4 regions of the Micromonospora polyrhachis genome follow, and region 1 is predicted to be linked to each of the others. Evidence: riboswitches for the same ligand, from Rfam matches in the RefSeq annotation. Region 1 holds a riboswitch; each other region holds the start of a gene.

Region 1 (3,958 bases):
TTCTGGGCGGCGAAGTCGCAGGCCCGACCCTTCGGGTGCTCACCGGAACCGCCGCTGCGGTAGCAGGAGACGTACCGGGTGAAGCCGGCGGCCTTGGCCTGGTTCATGGCGTGCAGGGTGCGCGGCGTGATGCAGCCCGAGGTGGTGGGGTCGTTCACACTGCACGACTCGCGGGGCCAGGAGCCGTCGGAGTTGCGCGGTGCCGGCTTCGCCGTCGAGGTGTTGGAGCCGGTCACACCGGCACTGGGGGACCCGCTGCCGGCAACGGCCAGGGCGCGCTCGGCCTGCTGCTTGCGGCTGGCCATCACGGCGACCTGTTTGCGCTGTTCGCGGATCTCGTTGTCCAGCGCCGCCTTCGCCCGGCTCTCCCGCTCGCGGGTGTCGAGCAGGGCCCGGAGCTGCCGATCCTCGTTGCTGGCCACCACGCCGAGGGTGGCCGCGCGGTCCAGGAAGCCATCCGGGGAGTCGCTGTTGAGCAGTGCGGCCACCGTGCTGAGGCGACCGGTCCGGTAGGCGGCTCCGGCCAGTTCCCCCACGGTCGCGGTCCGGGCGGGGAGTTCGGCCTCGATGGCCGCGAGGTGTTCGGTGAGCTGCTTCTGTCGCTTGATGGAGTTGTCGAGGGCGGCCTTGGCATCCAGGTAGCCCTTCGAGGCCGCCTCAAGCTGTTGCCGCAGGCTGGGGCTGCCGCCCTCCGGGTCGGCGACGTCGGGAGCGGCGAGCAGCCCGGCGGCGGTGACCGGACCGGGTGCCCCGGCGGCCACCGGGGCTGCGCCCGCCGGTACGGCGACCGTCAGGCAGACCGTGATCGTGGCGGCCACCAGCGCCATCATGCGGGTGGCCGTTCGTCGTACGGGTGCCGGGAATGGCATGCAGTTGTCCTTCCGTCAGCCGCCGACCGGGTTAGCTGACGGGTTCGGGACGGAAGATCCCTACCGCTGACGCGGATGCACCCCAAGTGGTGGTTCCCCGGCTCGCGCGTGGCGATTAGGCGGCGGTCGCCACCGGCACCCGGTGGGGTGCCGCCTGGTGGTGACCTCGACCGAGCCTACCGGTAGTGCAGAGATAGATCATGACCGCACGCGGAAACTTAAGACGCCGCTAAATTCCGTCGCGTCGTATCCCGTCGCGTCGCGGCTGGTACACGCCACCCCGGTCGGGCTACCACCCGGTCGGGCTACCACCCGGTCGGTCCGCAGTTGCCGGGCTCCGTGCCCGGCTCGACCTGCAGGGTCGCGTGTTCGATGTGGAAGTCGTCGTGCAGGGCTACCCGTGCGGCGGCGAGCACCTGCCCCACCTCGGTGCCCGGCTCGATGGTGAGGTGCGCGGAGGCGACCTCCATTCCGGAGGTGAGCGTCCACACGTGCAGGTCGTGCACGTCGGCGACGCCGGGGACGGCGGAGAGTCGGGCCGCCACGGCGGGGACGTGTAGGTGCTCGGGTGCGGCCTGTACCAGGATGCGCACGGCCGCCCGGCCCAGCCGCCAGGTGCGCGGCAGGATGAAGACGCCGATGGCGACCGCGACCAGTGGATCGGCCCACCACCAGCCGGTGAGCGCGATCAGCCCGGCGGCGAGGATGACCCCGACCGAGCCGAGCAGGTCGCCGAGTACCTCCAGGTAGGCCCCGCGCAGGTTGATGCTCTCCTTGGCGCCGGAGCGCAGCAGGGCGAAGGCGACGATGTTGGCCAGCAGCCCGAGCACGGCCACGACGAACATCGGCCCGGCGAGCACGTGTGGCGGCTCGCCGAATCGGCGTACCGCCTCGACGAGGACGTAGATCGCAACGCCGAAGAGCAGCACCGCGTTGGCCAGCGCCGCGAGCACCTCCAGCCGGTAGAGGCCGAAGGTGCGTTGCGGGTCCCTGCTCGCCCGTCGGGTCGCGGTGATCGCGGCCAGGGCCATGGCGATCCCGAGTACGTCGGTGAACATGTGCCCGGCGTCGGAGAGCAGGGCCAGCGACCCGGTGGCCAGTGCGGCGACCGCCTCGACCACCATGAACGCGGCGAGCAGCGCGAACGCGGCCCAGAGTCGTCCCCGGTGCCGCTCCGCGGCGCGCATTACCTGCCCACCGTGGTCGTGTCCAGCCCCCATCGGCCTACCCTCCGTCGCTCCTGCGCGTCCGGCTCAAATTATGCTCACATCGCAATATGTGCAAGTGAAATGCTGGCCGGTGGGAGCGCAGAAGAGGACGAGCCGGGATGAAGCAGACGGAGGACGGGACAGGGAAGCGGTCAGCCGGGGAGCAGGCGGGCCGGCACGGCGACGCGGATCAGTCGGTGAGGTCGATCGTGGTGAGCCGCTGAGTGGCCCGGGACAGGGCGACGTAGAGCGTCCGTACCCCCGACTCCGAATCGGCCCGGATCTCCCCAGGTGCGACCAGCACGACCCCGTCGTACTCCATGCCCTTGGCCTGGAGGCAGTCGACCACCTGTAGGCGCGGTCCGGCCAGCTCCGCCACCCAGTCGGCGATCTCGGTCCGGCGCGGTACCGGCGTGATGACGCCGACCGTCCCCTCCACCTCGGCGAGCAGCCGTGCGGTGGCGGTACGGATCTGTTCCGGCAACTCGGCGGCGGGCACCCGCAGCGCGACCGGCTCGACGCCGGTGGTCCGGACCGCGGTGGGCAGCGGCAGGTCCGGATGCACCTCGCGGATCACCTCCGCGGCGACGGCGAAGATCTCCGCCGGGTTGCGGTAGTTGGTGGAGAGGGTGTACTCATGCCGGGGCCGACGGCCCAACGCCTTGTCCCGGGCCTGCGCGAGTTCGCGTGGGTCGCCGGCCCAGGCGGTCTGCGCCGGGTCACCCACCACGGTCCAGGACGCCAGCCGGCCTCGGCGGCCGATCATCCGCCACTGCATGGGGGAGACATCCTGCGACTCGTCCACCACCACGTGGGCGTACTCGCGGTAGTCCTCCGGCCGCTGCCGGTCGGCCTGCGCGGCGCGCTGCCGGTCGGCGTACGTGCTCAGCTCCCGCACCCCACCGGTGAGCTGGAACGGGTCACGCCTGCGTCGGGCAGCCCGCTTCATCGGCTTGCCGAGCAACTCGTCCAACTCGTCGAGCAGGGCGACGTCGGCGATCGTCGGCCCGTCCGCGTCCAGGTTCCGGTACGACTCGGCGAGTAGCCGGGTCTCGGCACCGGACAGGATGCCCGCCGTGTACGCGCGCAGCCGCTCCGGCACCGCCAGCCAGCCGAGCACGTGCCACGGGTGCAGTCGGGGCCACCAGGCGCGCAGGAAGTCCCGGAACTCGGGCCGCTCGGCCACCTCGTCCTCGAACACCCGCTGATCGGGTAGACGACCGACACGCATCTTCCGGACCTGTGCCCAGAGCGCGGAGAAGATCCCGTCGAAGCCGACCCGGCGTACCTCGTTGCGGCGACCACCCCCGGCGAGCGCCCGGGTACGGATCTTGTCCAGTTCGGCGGTGGTCAGCCGGAGCAGTTCGCCCCGGTAGAGCAGGCGCAACTCGCCCGGACCGTCCGGTACCGCGTCCCGGGCGGCCCGGCGCAGCACCTGGCGCATCCGGAGCGAGCCCTTGATCGCGGCGACCTCGGTTCGGTCGACCCGGGTCGCCACCACCCCCGGGAAGAGCGAGCCCAGCGAGTGCAGGGTCGCCGTCTCCTCACCGAGCGAGGGCAGCACCGAGGCGATGTACTGGACGAAGACCCCGGACGGGCCGACCACCAGGACACCGCCCCCGGCGAACCGGTTCCGGTCGGAATAGAGCAGGTACGCCGCCCGGTGTAGGGCCACCGCCGTCTTGCCGGTCCCCGGCCCGCCGGAGACGATCGTCACCCCGGAACCGGGGGAGCGGATGGCCTGGTCCTGTTCCCGCTGGATGGTGGCGACGATGTCGCGCATGCCCCGGCCGGTGGCCCGGGAGAGATTGGCCAGCAGCGCGCCGTCACCGACCACCCGCATCCCGGGTGGTGCGGCGGCCGGGTCGAGCAGGTCGTCCT
Region 2 (3,958 bases), 1.7 Mb from region 1:
CACCGGGATGGTGGCCTTGCCCGGCTTGGGGGTCACGACCAGGCCGAGTGTCCACTTGGCGGTGGGGGCCGAGGCCGGGTTGTGGAACCACGCCTTCTGCCCGAGGTACCAGATCGCGGTCCAGTCGCCCTGCCGGTCGGCGATGGCGTACGTCTGGCCCGCCGAGCCCCGCGCGCCATGGTCGGAGATCTGCATCGTGTTCGGCGTGCCGTCCGGCCGCAGCGCGATGTCGTTGACCAGCGGCGCGTCCGGGCTGGGCGCGCTGCGCAGGATCACCGACGACGAGCCACGCGAGGGGCACGGCTCGGTTGGCGGGGCGGGTGCCTTGGCACATCCGTAGAAGTTCGGCCGGTTGGTGGCGAAGTCCGGGTCCAGGGTCACCAGTCCGGTACGCGGCGTGCCGGTGCCCCGGATCGGTGCCCCCAGCAGGTCGAAGTAGTGCGACCAGTCCCAGTACGGGCCCGGGTCCCAGTGCATCCCTCGGACGGTGCTCGGCACGGTGCCGGGCACGTTGTCGTGGCCGATGATGTGTTGCCGGTCCAGCGGCACGTTGTGCTTCTTGGCCAGGTAGCGCACCAGCTTGGCCGAGCTGCGGTACATCGCCTCGGTGTACCAGGTGCCCTGGGCGGCGAAGCCCTCGTGCTCGATTCCGACCGACTTGGCGTTGACGTACCAGTTGCCGGCGTGCCAGCCGACGTCCTTGGCCTTGAGGTGCTGGGCGGTGTGACCGTCTGCCGAGCGCATCGTGTAGTGCCAGCTCACCCACTCCGGGTCCTGGGCCAGCCGGGTCGTGCTGTCGAAGTAGCCCTCGGCGTCGTGGATCAGGATGTACTCGATCTTCTGCTGCGCCGGCCGGTTGCCCTTGTCGTGGTTGCCGTAGTTGCCCGGATCGGTGCCGTCGCCGAGTAGCTGGTAGGGGGCGGGCAGCCACTCACAGGAGATGGTCGTCGGGCATTCCAGCCCGTCCGGTCGGGTCGGCGTGCGCAGGCCGAGCCGGTCCAGCCAGGACCTGATCGGGTCGAGGCTGGGGTGCGCGGCGAGGGTGATCCGGTGCCCGTCGTCGGTGACTCGGTTGGCACCCGTACGGATGGTGGCGTAGACCTCGTCGGCGAAGGCCGCGGCGGCGTCGCTGGTCTCCGCGCCGGAGTACCGGGCCACCGCGCCGTACCAGGCCGCCGGGTCGCTCGCGCTTCCCGTCGGTCCGGTCAGGGCCTTCTGGTACGACGACAGCAGCGCCGCCCCGCCCCGGATGTTCGCCCGAGCGTCGGTACGCAGTGCCTCCGCCCCGGCCCCGGTGAGCGTGGCGGCGGTGCCCAGGGTGCGTAGGGCCGCGCTCTCTGGCGTGGCCACACTGGGGTGCTCGCGGGCGAGTGACCGGCGGGAGTCGTCGCCACGCGGGTCCTCCGCCGAGTCGTGGTGACCGCCGGAGGTGGGCAGGCTGGCCACGTGGGCGGCGTCGGTGAGGTGCATCGGGCCGTAGCCGCCGGCGGTGCTGGGGGTGCCGGCGTTGGTGTCCCAGCGGGACTGGAGATAGGAGACGCCCAGCAGGACGCTCTCCGGTACGCCGTAGTCGCTGGCGGCGGCGGTGTAGTCCTGTTGCCGGGAGTCGACCGTTGCGCTCGCGGTGGTCGGTACGGGCGTGGTGGCGGACGCCGACGCGGCGGGTACGAGCGTCGCCGCGCCGACCACCACGGTACTGAGCAGTATCCGGCTGCTCAGCGGTACTTTCGGACGGTGCATCGAACCTCCATTCGGGGGATGACTCATTGGTCACCCTCACTCGCCCGAGGGGGGTTCGTCAATGGCTTGCGGAATCGTTGATGGAGGTGAAAGATTTCTTCATGTCTGCCCTCAGTGGCCCACTCTCTGCAACCAATGGTTGTACGAAGCGAATTATCTTGCCGGTTCGGGTTGCGCCTGGTAGTGCACTTCCCTAGGTTGGGGACGGTCGAGACGAGGGCAGTTCGTCCATCCGGGGCGACGTCGGCTCGATACCGCCGAATCGTTCGCAAGATCGAACCGGGGACCCACATGATCCATCGGGGTGAATCCGCGATCCGCGGTAGGGCGCACATCTTCCCGCCCGAACCCGTCAGCTAACTCGGTAGGCGGTCAGGAAGAAGGAGTACGGACGCCGGTGGCACATCATGCCCCCCGGTTGCGCCCGGTCCGGTCGGTGCACGCCGACCGAGATACGGCGATACCGCCTACCCGTCGGTCCCGGTTCACCTCCACGCGATCCCGGTTCACCGCCACTCGGTCCTGGTACACCGCCACGCTCGCCGCGATTGCCAGCATCGCCGTCGTGCTCGTCGGCGCGACCCCGGCCCATGCCGAGCCGTCGGTGACCGAGATCGAGAACCAGATCGACAAGGCGTGGGCGAAGCTGGAACCGATCATCGAGAAGCACAACGCCACCCGACAGGACCTGGCCGGCAAGAAGAAGCAGGCCGACGCGCTGGGCAAGAAGATCCAGCCGCTGCAACGCCAGATCGACGAGGCGATGGGCAAGGTCGGGGCGCTCGCTGTCCAGGCGTACAAGGGCGACAACGCCTCCACGCTCAACGCCATCCTCACCACCGGCTCACCCACCACCCTCCTCGACCAGCTCGGTGTGCTCGACCAGTTCGCCCGCCAGCAGCAGCACGACATCCAGGCCGTGGTCGACCTGAAGAACAGGTACGCCGCGCAGAAGGGGCCGCTGGACGTGCTGGTCGCCCAGCTCACCCGCACCGAGGCCGAGTTGGCGGCGAAGAAGAAGGAGATCGACGCCGAGGTCACCCGGCTACAGAAGCTGCGCCTGGTGGCGTACGGCAACGGTGGCGGTGGCGTGCTCCGGCCGGCACCCTGCCCCGCGACCTACCCGGGTGGCTCGACCGGACAGGTGGTCAAGTTCGCCTGCGCCCAGATCGGGAAGCCCTACGTGTGGGGCTCGGCCGGACCCAACTCGTACGACTGTTCCGGCCTGACGCTGCGGGCCTGGCAGCAGGCGGGCGTATCGCTACCGCACAACGCGGCCCAGCAACGGGCGATGATGCCGCACGTGAGCCGTGCCGAGCTACGCCCAGGTGACCTGGTCTTCTACAACGGCCTCGCGCACGTCGGCCTCTACGTCGGCGACGGTTGGGTGGTGCATGCTCCCACCGCCGGTGACCAGGTCAGGATGCGCAAGGTCGACGGTGGTGTGCACAGCTACGGTCGCCCGGGCTGACGTCTTTGGTGTCAGGAAGGGCCCCTTCCTATCGCGTTTCGCATAGGAAGGGGCCGCCCAACACCCGTGGTACGCGTCAGCGGGTCGGCCAGGTACGCCAGCTCTGCCAGGACCGGCTCGGGGTCGGCCCCCGCTGTCCCTGATAGCGCGAGCCGTAGACCTCGGAGCCGTACGGGTGCTCGGCCGGGGACGAGAGCCGGAAGATGCACAACTGACCGATCTTCATGCCCGGCCACAGGGTGATCGGCAGGTTGGCGACGTTGGACAACTCCAGCGTGACGTGACCGGAGAAGCCGGGGTCGATGAAGCCCGCCGTCGAGTGGGTGAGCAGCCCCAGCCGGCCGAGGCTCGACTTGCCCTCCAGCCGCCCGGCGAGCTGGTCGCCGAGGGAGATCACCTCCAGCGTGGAGGCGAGCACGAACTCGCCCGGGTGCAGCACGAACGGCTCACCGTCAGGCACGTCGACCACGGAGGTCAGGTCGTCCTGCTGACGGGACGGGTCGATGTGTGTGTAGAGGTGGTTGTTGAACACCCGGAACAACCGGTCGAGGCGTACGTCGATGCTGGACGGCTGGACCAGCGCCGGCTCGAACGGTTCCAGCGCCAAGGTGCCCGCCTTGATCTCGCTGACGAGGTCACGGTCGGAGAGCAGCATCGTGCCACCATAGCGACCTCCCTTCTGACCAGCACCGTCGCACTACCGATCTCGTACATATGTTCGATAGGATGATCCCATGGCTTCCTGGT
Region 3 (3,958 bases), 1.1 Mb from region 1:
GGCGGGGCAGACCCAGCCGGCCCGGTTATCCCTTCGCAGACGCCGTAGGCCGGTCACTAGGCTTGACAGCCATGAGTCACGTTCTCGCGGCGGTCGCCTGGCCCTACGCCAACGGCCCGCGCCACATCGGCCATGTCTCCGGCTTCGGAGTGCCCTCCGACGTGTTCAGCCGGTACATGCGGATGGCCGGGCACGACGTGCTCATGGTCTCCGGCACCGACGAGCACGGCACCCCGATCCAGGTGCAGGCCGACAACGAGGGGGTCAGCCCGCGCGAGCTGGCCGACCGCTACAACCGGGTCATCGTGGAGGACCTGCACGGCCTTGGCCTCTCCTACGACCTTTTCACCCGGACCACCACCGGCAACCACTACGCCGTGGTGCAGGAGATTTTCGAGACGCTCTACCGCAACGGCTACATCGTGCCCAAGGTCACCATGGGGGCGATCTCCCCGTCCACCGGCCGTACGCTGCCCGATCGCTACATCGAGGGCACCTGCCCGATCTGCGGCTACGGCAGCGCCCGGGGCGACCAGTGTGACAACTGCGGCAACCAGCTCGACCCGATCGACCTGATCGATCCCCGATCGAAGATCAACGGCGAGACGCCGCAGTTCGTGGAGACCGAGCACTTCTTCCTCGACCTGCCCGCGTTCGCCGAGGCGCTCGGTCGGTGGCTGGACAGCCGGGAGGGCTGGCGGCCCAACGTACTGCGGTTCTCCAAGAACCTCCTCGACGACCTGCAACCACGGGCCATCACCCGGGACCTGGAGTGGGGCGTACCGATCCCGCTGGAGGGCTGGCGGGACCGTACCGACAAGAGGATCTACGTCTGGTTCGACGCGGTCATCGGCTACCTCTCCGCGTCGATCGAGTGGGCCCGCCGCTCAGGCGATCCGGAGGCGTGGCGCAGGTGGTGGTCCGCCGACGACGCGCTCGGCTACTACTTCATGGGCAAGGACAACATCGTCTTCCACTCGGTGATCTGGCCGGCACTGCTGCTCGGCTACTCCGGGGCCGGCGACCGGAACGGCGAACCGGGCCAGCTGGGGGCACTCAACCTGCCCACCGAGGTGGTCTCCAGCGAATACCTGACCATGGAGGGACGCAAGTTCTCTTCCTCCCGCCGGGTGGTCATCTACGTCCGCGACTTCCTGGAGCGCTACGACGCCGACGCGCTGCGCTACTTCATCGCCGCCGCCGGGCCGGAGAGCAACGACACCGACTTCACCTGGGCCGAGTTCCTGCGCCGCAACAACGACGAACTGGTCGCCGGCTGGGGCAACCTGGTCAACCGGTCGATCTCGATGGCGGCGAAGAACTTCGGCGCGATCCCGGAGATCGACGCCGCCGGGCTCACCGAGGCGGACGAAGCGCTGCTGGCCGTTGCCCGGGCCGGCTTCGACACCGTCGGTGACCTGATCGCCCGGCACCGGCAGAAGGCGGCGATCGGCGAGGCGATGCGGGTGGTCGCCGAGGCCAACAAGTACCTTTCCGACCAGGCGCCGTGGAAGCTCAAGAGCGACGAGGACAAGCCCCGGATGGGCACCATCCTGCACGTCGCGTTGCAGGTGGTCAGCGACGCCAACACGCTGCTCACGCCCTTCCTGCCGCACTCCGCCCAGAAGATCCACGAACTGCTCGGCGGCACCGGCGTACACGCTCCGATGCCGTCCATCGTGGAGGTCGAGGATCTCGACGGAGGGCCGGCGTACCCGGTGCTGACCGGGGACTACACGGTCGGCGCACGCTGGGAGTCCGTACCGGTGGAGGCGGGTCGACCGCTGGCCGCGCCGAAGCCGGTCTTCCGCAAGCTCGACCCGTCGATCGTCGAGGAGGAACTGGCCCGGCTCGGCGGCTGACGTCGGTCCCGATCGTGACATCGGTCCCGACCACGTCGAGGCGACCGACGACGAGCCCGATCACGACGGAAGCGGCCCGGTCCTGGAGCATCCAGGGCCGGGCCGCCTTCGTTCGTTCCGTCCCACCGTCGGCAGGGCAGCGGTCGCCGCGCCCGGCCGGGACTCAAAGCATCGACACGTGTACGTGGTCGGTGTGATCGCTCGCCCCACTGTACGAGCTCCAGCCGGTCGCCGGCATCCAGATCTGCTTGTACCAGATCACGTAGTAGATACCGAGGCGGTCGGCGTTACGGACCAGGAACGCGGTGAGGTTGTTGCCGTACATCCGCTGGTCCTGGTTCTGTGCGGAGACGAAGCCCCGGTTGATCAACGACCAGTCGCAGGCGCGGCCCTTCGGGTGCTCGTACGGGCCACCTGAGCGGTAGCAGCCCACGAACCGGTTGAACCCGGCCTTCTTGACCTCCTTGTACATGTGCATCGTGCGTGGCGTGATGCAGCCGGAGGTCGTCGGGTCGTCCTGGTTGCACGACTCGCTCGGCCAGTCGCCGCTGGCCGTACGCGGGGCGGCCTTGGCCACCGGCGAGGTCGCGGTGACGAACCCCTTGGTCAGGCTCATCCCGCCGACCAGGGCGAGCGCCTTCTCCGCTTCCTTCTTCTGCTTCGTCATGATGGTCAGCTGCTTGTTCTGCTCCAGGATCTCGGCGTCGAGCTGGGCCTTGGCGCGTTCGGCGATGTCCCGGGCCTCGGTGAGTTCGCGCAGCTTCCGGTCGTTGAGCCGGTTCAGCTCGTCCAGCCGGCTCGCCCGCTCGACGAACGAGTCGGGGCTGTCACTCTCCAGCAGTACGGCAATTGCGCCGATCTTGCCCTGGCGGTAGGACTGGGCCGCGATCTGAGCCACCTGCGGGGCGAGTAGGTCGAGCCGCTCCTGGGCCTTTTGGAGTTCGAGGTTGAGAGCCTGTTGCCGCCGCTTCGACTGATCCAGCTTGGCCTTCGCCTGAATGTAGCCCCGGTTGGTCGACTCGATCACGTCGCGGAGCAGCGGCGTCTCGGTCTCGTTGGGAGTCTCGTTGGGTTCTGCCCAGGCCCGCTCGGCGGGTGCCACCAGGGCCACGGCGGTGAGTAGCGCCAGGATCGTCGTCAGCCAACCGCGCAGGGGTGCGGTCAAGATACCTTCCTTCCGTCGGCCGCCGATCGGGTTAGCTGACGGGTTCGGGGCGGAAGTGGCCCCTACCGCTTACTGCGGATTCACCCCACGAACACGGTTCCCCGATTCGCCCGGTCAGGCGATTAGGCGGCAGCCTCGCCGGCACCCGATGACGTGCCTTCTGGCGATTGCCGCCAGCGAGCCTACCCGACACCCCGGCAGGCCATCTATTTCGCCGGCACCGGCGAGAAAAGCGTTATCAGCCAGCGCCTTTCGGTAACCGTCTCGCTCTGTGTCGGCCTGCTGACACATCGGTCTTTCGTAATGTCGGCGAATGTGTGAAGTGGACACACGGCATCGACGTTCCGTTCTCGATTGGCGGCAGGGGCCCGCTCCCGGCTGGTTGCGCCGGATGGCGTACCTGGATATGTGATGCTGACGGTGATGAGCGATCAAACCGAGTCCCGCCGCCAACGCGCCGCGCGCCGGGCGGGGGAGTTTCCGTCCCCACCCGAGCCGCTGCCCCGTACGGTGATCGACAGCCACACCCACCTGGACATCACCGTGGCCGAGGCCGGGGTGACCGGCGGCCCGGCCGGTGCCGGTGACCCGTTCGCGGCGGGATCGGGCGACCCGGTCGCCGCCATGATCGAGGTGGCCGCCGGGGTCGGGGTCGACCGACTGGTGCAGGTCGGGGTCGACGTGGCCTCGTCCCGCTGGGGGGCCGAGGTGGCCCGGCAACATCGAGCGGTGGTCGCCACCGTCGCGCTGCACCCCAACGAGGCACCCCGACTCGCCGACCTGGACGAGGCGCTGCGCCAGATCGAGGCGCTCGCCGCCGAGGAGCGGGTACGCGGTATCGGCGAGACCGGGATGGACTTCTTCCGTACGGGGGACGAGGGGCGGGCCGCCCAGGAGCTGAGCTTCCGGGCGCACATCGCCATCGCCAAGC
Region 4 (3,958 bases), 2.8 Mb from region 1:
CACCCGCCGTTGGCCGTGGTAGGCCGGGACACCCGGGCCAGTGGAGAGATGCTCGAATCCGCCGTGGTTGCTGGGCTGGCCAGCGCCGGGGCGAACGTGTTGCGGGTCGGTGTGCTGCCCACCCCGGCGGTCGCCTACCTGGTGGGTGAGGTCAAGGCCGATCTCGGGGTGATGCTCTCCGCCTCGCACAACCCGATGCCGGACAACGGGATCAAGCTCTTCGCCGCCGGGGGACACAAGCTTCCCGACGACGTGGAGCTACAGATCGAAGCGGCGATCGAGGCCAACGCCGCCGCCACCTGGCATCGGCCCACGGGTGCCGGTGTCGGACGGGTGCACGACCTGCTCGACGGAGCCGACCACTACGTACAGCACCTCGTGAGCACGGTGCCGCACCGGCTCGACGGGCTGAAGGTAGTCGTCGACTGCGCCCACGGTGCCGCCTCGGAGGTGGCCCCCGTCGCGTACCAGGAGGCCGGTGCCGAGGTCATCGCCATCCACGCCGAGCCGGACGGGCTCAACATCAACGACGACTGCGGGTCGAACCACCTGGACGTCCTACGGGCCGCCGTGGTCGAGCACGGGGCGCACCTCGGCATCGCCCATGATGGCGACGCCGACCGGTGCGTGGCGGTCACGGCCGACGGGAACGAGGTCGACGGCGACCAGATCCTGGCCATTCTCGCCCTGGGCATGCGGGAGGCCGGCACCCTGACCCGGGACACGCTGGTGGCCACCGTGATGAGCAACCTGGGCCTTCGGCTCGCGATGGCCGAGGCGGGCATCCGGCTGATCGAGACCAAGGTCGGCGACCGGTACGTACTGGAGGAGCTGCGGGCGTCCGGGCTGGCGCTCGGCGGCGAGCAGAGCGGGCATATCGTGCTGTCGGAGTACGCCACCACCGGCGACGGGGTGCTGACCGGCCTGCAACTGATGTCGCGGATGGCGGCGACGGGCCGATCGCTGGCGGATCTCGCCGCCGTGGTCGCGAAGCTGCCACAGGTGCTGATCAACGTTCCGGTCGGTGACCGGACCATCGGTGCCGGTGCTCCGGCAGTGCTCGCCGCGACAGCCGAGGCCGAGGCGGAACTGGGCGAGACCGGACGGGTGCTGCTGCGCCCGTCGGGCACCGAGCCGCTGGTCCGGGTGATGGTCGAGGCAGCCACACTGGAGTTCGCCGAGACGGTGGCGGAGCGGATTGCCGACGAGGTACGTCGAGCCAGCCCCGCCTCGGCATAGCGCGCCGGGCCGGGTAGCGCGTCTCCCCACTGCCGGGTTGGGAACGTCTGTCACTGCGCCAGTAGCAACAACCGTTCCCAAAACCCGCTCGCGTGGCAGGTTCCAGCGGAAACCGGTCGTGGGTGCCGGAGTTGGGGCCTAGTACACGGAATCATGCACGTGGTTTGTGTTGTCGCTGGACGGGTCGTCGCCGGCGCCGCTGTAGTAGTACCAACCCGCCGCCGACGTCCACACCTGGCGATGCCAGATGACATACAGCACGCCGAGCGTGTTGGCGTTGCGCACGAAGAACGCCGCGAGGTTGCCGCCGTAGACCTTGTCCTGACCCGTGGCGTCACCGCCGAACCCGTTGGCCCGGGCGGCGAAGTCGCACGTACGGCCCTTCGGGTGCTCATGGGACCCACCGGGGCCGGTAGCAGGAGTAATACCGCTTGAAGCCGGCGGCGTGCGCCTCCTTCATCGAGTGGATCATGCGCGGCGTGACGCAGCCCGTGGTGGTCGGGTCGTCGATGGTGCAGCTCTCCTTGGGCCCGCTGCCGTCCGCGTTGCGCGGTGCGGGCTTGGCCAGGGGCGAATTCGCGCTCATGTAGCCGGTGGCCTTGCCGCCGGCCTTGGCGAGCGCCGTCTCGGCGTCCTCCTTCTTGCCCATGATGTCGGCCCGGGCCGTCTGGGTGGCCACCTCGGCGTCGATCGACTTCTTCGCCGCGTCGGCGTCGGCCTTGAGCTTCTTGAGCCCGCCGAGCGTCTTGTCGTTGTACCGGTTGATCGTGTTCACCAGCATCGCCCGGCTCATGAGCCGCTCCGGGTCGGTGCTGTCGAGCAGGGCGGAGGCGGTGCGCAGGCCCCCCGCGCGGTACTCCGGGGCGGCCGTCGATCCAGTCGCGGTTGGCCTTTCGAGGGCCGTACCGAGCGTTATGTTCGCCGTGCTCCGGATGCCGCCTACCGAGTTGGCTGACGGGCTCGGGACGGAACAGCGCCCCTACCGTTGGTGCGGATTCACCCCGGTTGCCGCTGGCACCGAGGGATGCCGCGAGGCGGAGACCATGGTCGGACTACCGGCTGGTCACCGGTCGCGCATGTCCGAGAACGGGGTCGTCCGGTGGTGCAGCGTAGTTGCCCGACATCGTCGGCGGTGAATCGCATGGCAGCGGTCACCTTGTCGATCACCCGTCGCGTACATCCCATGGGAAATCCGATGAGCCCGGCGCGACGGACGCCTACGCTGCGTCCGCATGCGCCTGCTCCGCCGCAACCGGGACTTCCGTGTGTTGTTTCTCGCACGGTGCGTGTCCTTCGCCGGTGACTCGATCAGCATGATCGCGTTGCTGCTGCACGTCGCCGACTCGACCGGTCAGGGCCTCGCGGTCGCGGCGCTGCTGCTCGCCGGCGACTTCACACCGTCACTGCTCGCGCCGATCGCGGGGGCGCTCGCCGACCGGTTCGACCGGCGACGGCTGATGATCGTCTGTGAGCTCGTGCAGGGCGCGGTGGTCGCGATGATCGCGCTGTCCCTCCCCGCGCTGCCGCTGCTGCTGGTCCTGGTGGCGACCCGGGCCGTCGCCGGGCAGATCTTCCAGCCCGCCTCCCGGGCGGCGGTGCCGGCGCTGGTCCGGCGGGACGAACTCGAGGAGGCCAACGCCACCCTCGGCTTCGGCACCAACACGGCGGACCTGGGCGCGCCGCTACTCGCCGCCGCGCTGTTCCCGTTCTTCGGCACGACCGGGGTGCTGCTGGTCGACGCCGCCTCGTTCCTCGTGTCGGCGCTGCTGCTCACCGTCCTGCCGAAACTGCCGCCGAGCGAGTTGGAGACCGACTCGCTGTGGAAGGGCACGCGCGCCGGCATCGGGTACATCGTCACGACCCCCATCGTCCGCGTCGTCGCCGTGGGGTTCTGCGCGGTGGTGTTCTTCACCGGCGTCGACGACGTGGCCCTGACGGTGCTCGCGACAGGCGTCTTCGACGTGCCCGACTCCGTGGCCGCGGTCCTGCTCGGCGCGATCGGGTTCGGCCTCGCCGCCGGCTATGCGCTGCTGACCCGGCTCGGACGCCACGTACCGACGGCGGCGCTGCTGATCGCCGGCTTCGGCATCAGTTCGCTGGGCAACCTGCTCACCGGCGCGGCGGCTGGCCTGACCTGGGCGATCGGCGCGGCATTCGCCATGCAGGCCGTGCGCGGGCTCGGGATCGCCGCGATCGACGTCGGCAGCAACACCATGCTGCAGCGGACGGTGCCCGACGGCATGCAGGGCCGCGTCTTCGGCAACCTCTACGGCGCGGTCGGTCTCGCCGCCGCCCTCTCGTACATGCTCGGCGGCCTCCTGCTCGACGCCACCTCGGCCCCGGCCACGCTCGTGGTGGCGGGAGCGGGCGGGCTCGTCGCCACCTTGCTTACGGCATTGGCCCTGCGCACGTCACTGCGCCGGGAGCCGGCTGCCTCGGCCGAGGGTGGAGCGGCGGTCGCGGATGGTGCTCCGACCGCCGGTGGGGCTCCGGTCGGGCGTGGGATTTCGGACGCGGGTGCGGAGCACGGCGGCCCGGACCCGGCGGCCGGAGACATGGTCCTGGGCCGGACGGGTGAATGACCCGGTGACGCGACCTGCCGCGCCGGAGGCGGGTCGGTGCCGACGGGCGTCAGCGGTTGCGCTGACGCCGGGTGGCCGCGGCGGCCTCGACGAGACGGCGCTGGTTGCGAGTGGTGCCCAGGCTCCGCTTGGCCTTG

What was found. Region 1 has a riboswitch for cyclic di-AMP ahead of FHR38_RS22620 (coiled-coil domain-containing protein). Riboswitches for the same ligand answer to the same signal wherever they lie in the genome.
Region 2: another riboswitch for cyclic di-AMP. It lies ahead of FHR38_RS14570 (C40 family peptidase); the one in region 1 lies ahead of FHR38_RS22620 (coiled-coil domain-containing protein).
Region 3: another riboswitch for cyclic di-AMP. It lies ahead of FHR38_RS17755 (coiled-coil domain-containing protein); the one in region 1 lies ahead of FHR38_RS22620 (coiled-coil domain-containing protein).
Region 4: another riboswitch for cyclic di-AMP. It lies ahead of FHR38_RS09460 (hypothetical protein); the one in region 1 lies ahead of FHR38_RS22620 (coiled-coil domain-containing protein).

The regions. Positions count from the first base shown of each region.
Region 1 is NZ_JACHJW010000001.1:5,106,570-5,110,527, forward strand. Features, by position in the region: gene FHR38_RS22620 (coiled-coil domain-containing protein) at 1-869, opposite strand, end outside; cyclic di-AMP (ydaO/yuaA leader) riboswitch at 874-1,001, opposite strand; gene FHR38_RS22625 (cation diffusion facilitator family transporter) at 1,175-2,089, opposite strand; gene FHR38_RS22630 (HelD family protein) at 2,268-3,958, opposite strand, start outside.
Region 2 is NZ_JACHJW010000001.1:3,365,044-3,369,001, forward strand. Features, by position in the region: gene FHR38_RS14565 (N-acetylmuramoyl-L-alanine amidase) at 1-1,740, opposite strand, end outside; cyclic di-AMP (ydaO/yuaA leader) riboswitch at 1,986-2,125, shown strand; gene FHR38_RS14570 (C40 family peptidase) at 2,138-3,211, shown strand; gene dcd (dCTP deaminase) at 3,288-3,866, opposite strand; gene FHR38_RS14580 (pyridoxamine 5'-phosphate oxidase family protein) at 3,946-3,958, shown strand, end outside.
Region 3 is NZ_JACHJW010000001.1:4,040,203-4,044,160, forward strand. Features, by position in the region: gene metG (methionine--tRNA ligase) at 72-1,862, shown strand; gene FHR38_RS17755 (coiled-coil domain-containing protein) at 2,026-3,027, opposite strand; cyclic di-AMP (ydaO/yuaA leader) riboswitch at 3,032-3,166, opposite strand; gene FHR38_RS17760 (TatD family hydrolase) at 3,439-3,958, shown strand, end outside.
Region 4 is NZ_JACHJW010000001.1:2,278,939-2,282,896, reverse strand. Features, by position in the region: gene glmM (phosphoglucosamine mutase) at 1-1,239, shown strand, start outside; gene FHR38_RS33750 (VldE C-terminal domain-containing protein) at 1,378-1,665, opposite strand; gene FHR38_RS09460 (hypothetical protein) at 1,631-2,032, opposite strand; cyclic di-AMP (ydaO/yuaA leader) riboswitch at 2,161-2,286, opposite strand; gene FHR38_RS09455 (MFS transporter) at 2,472-3,821, shown strand.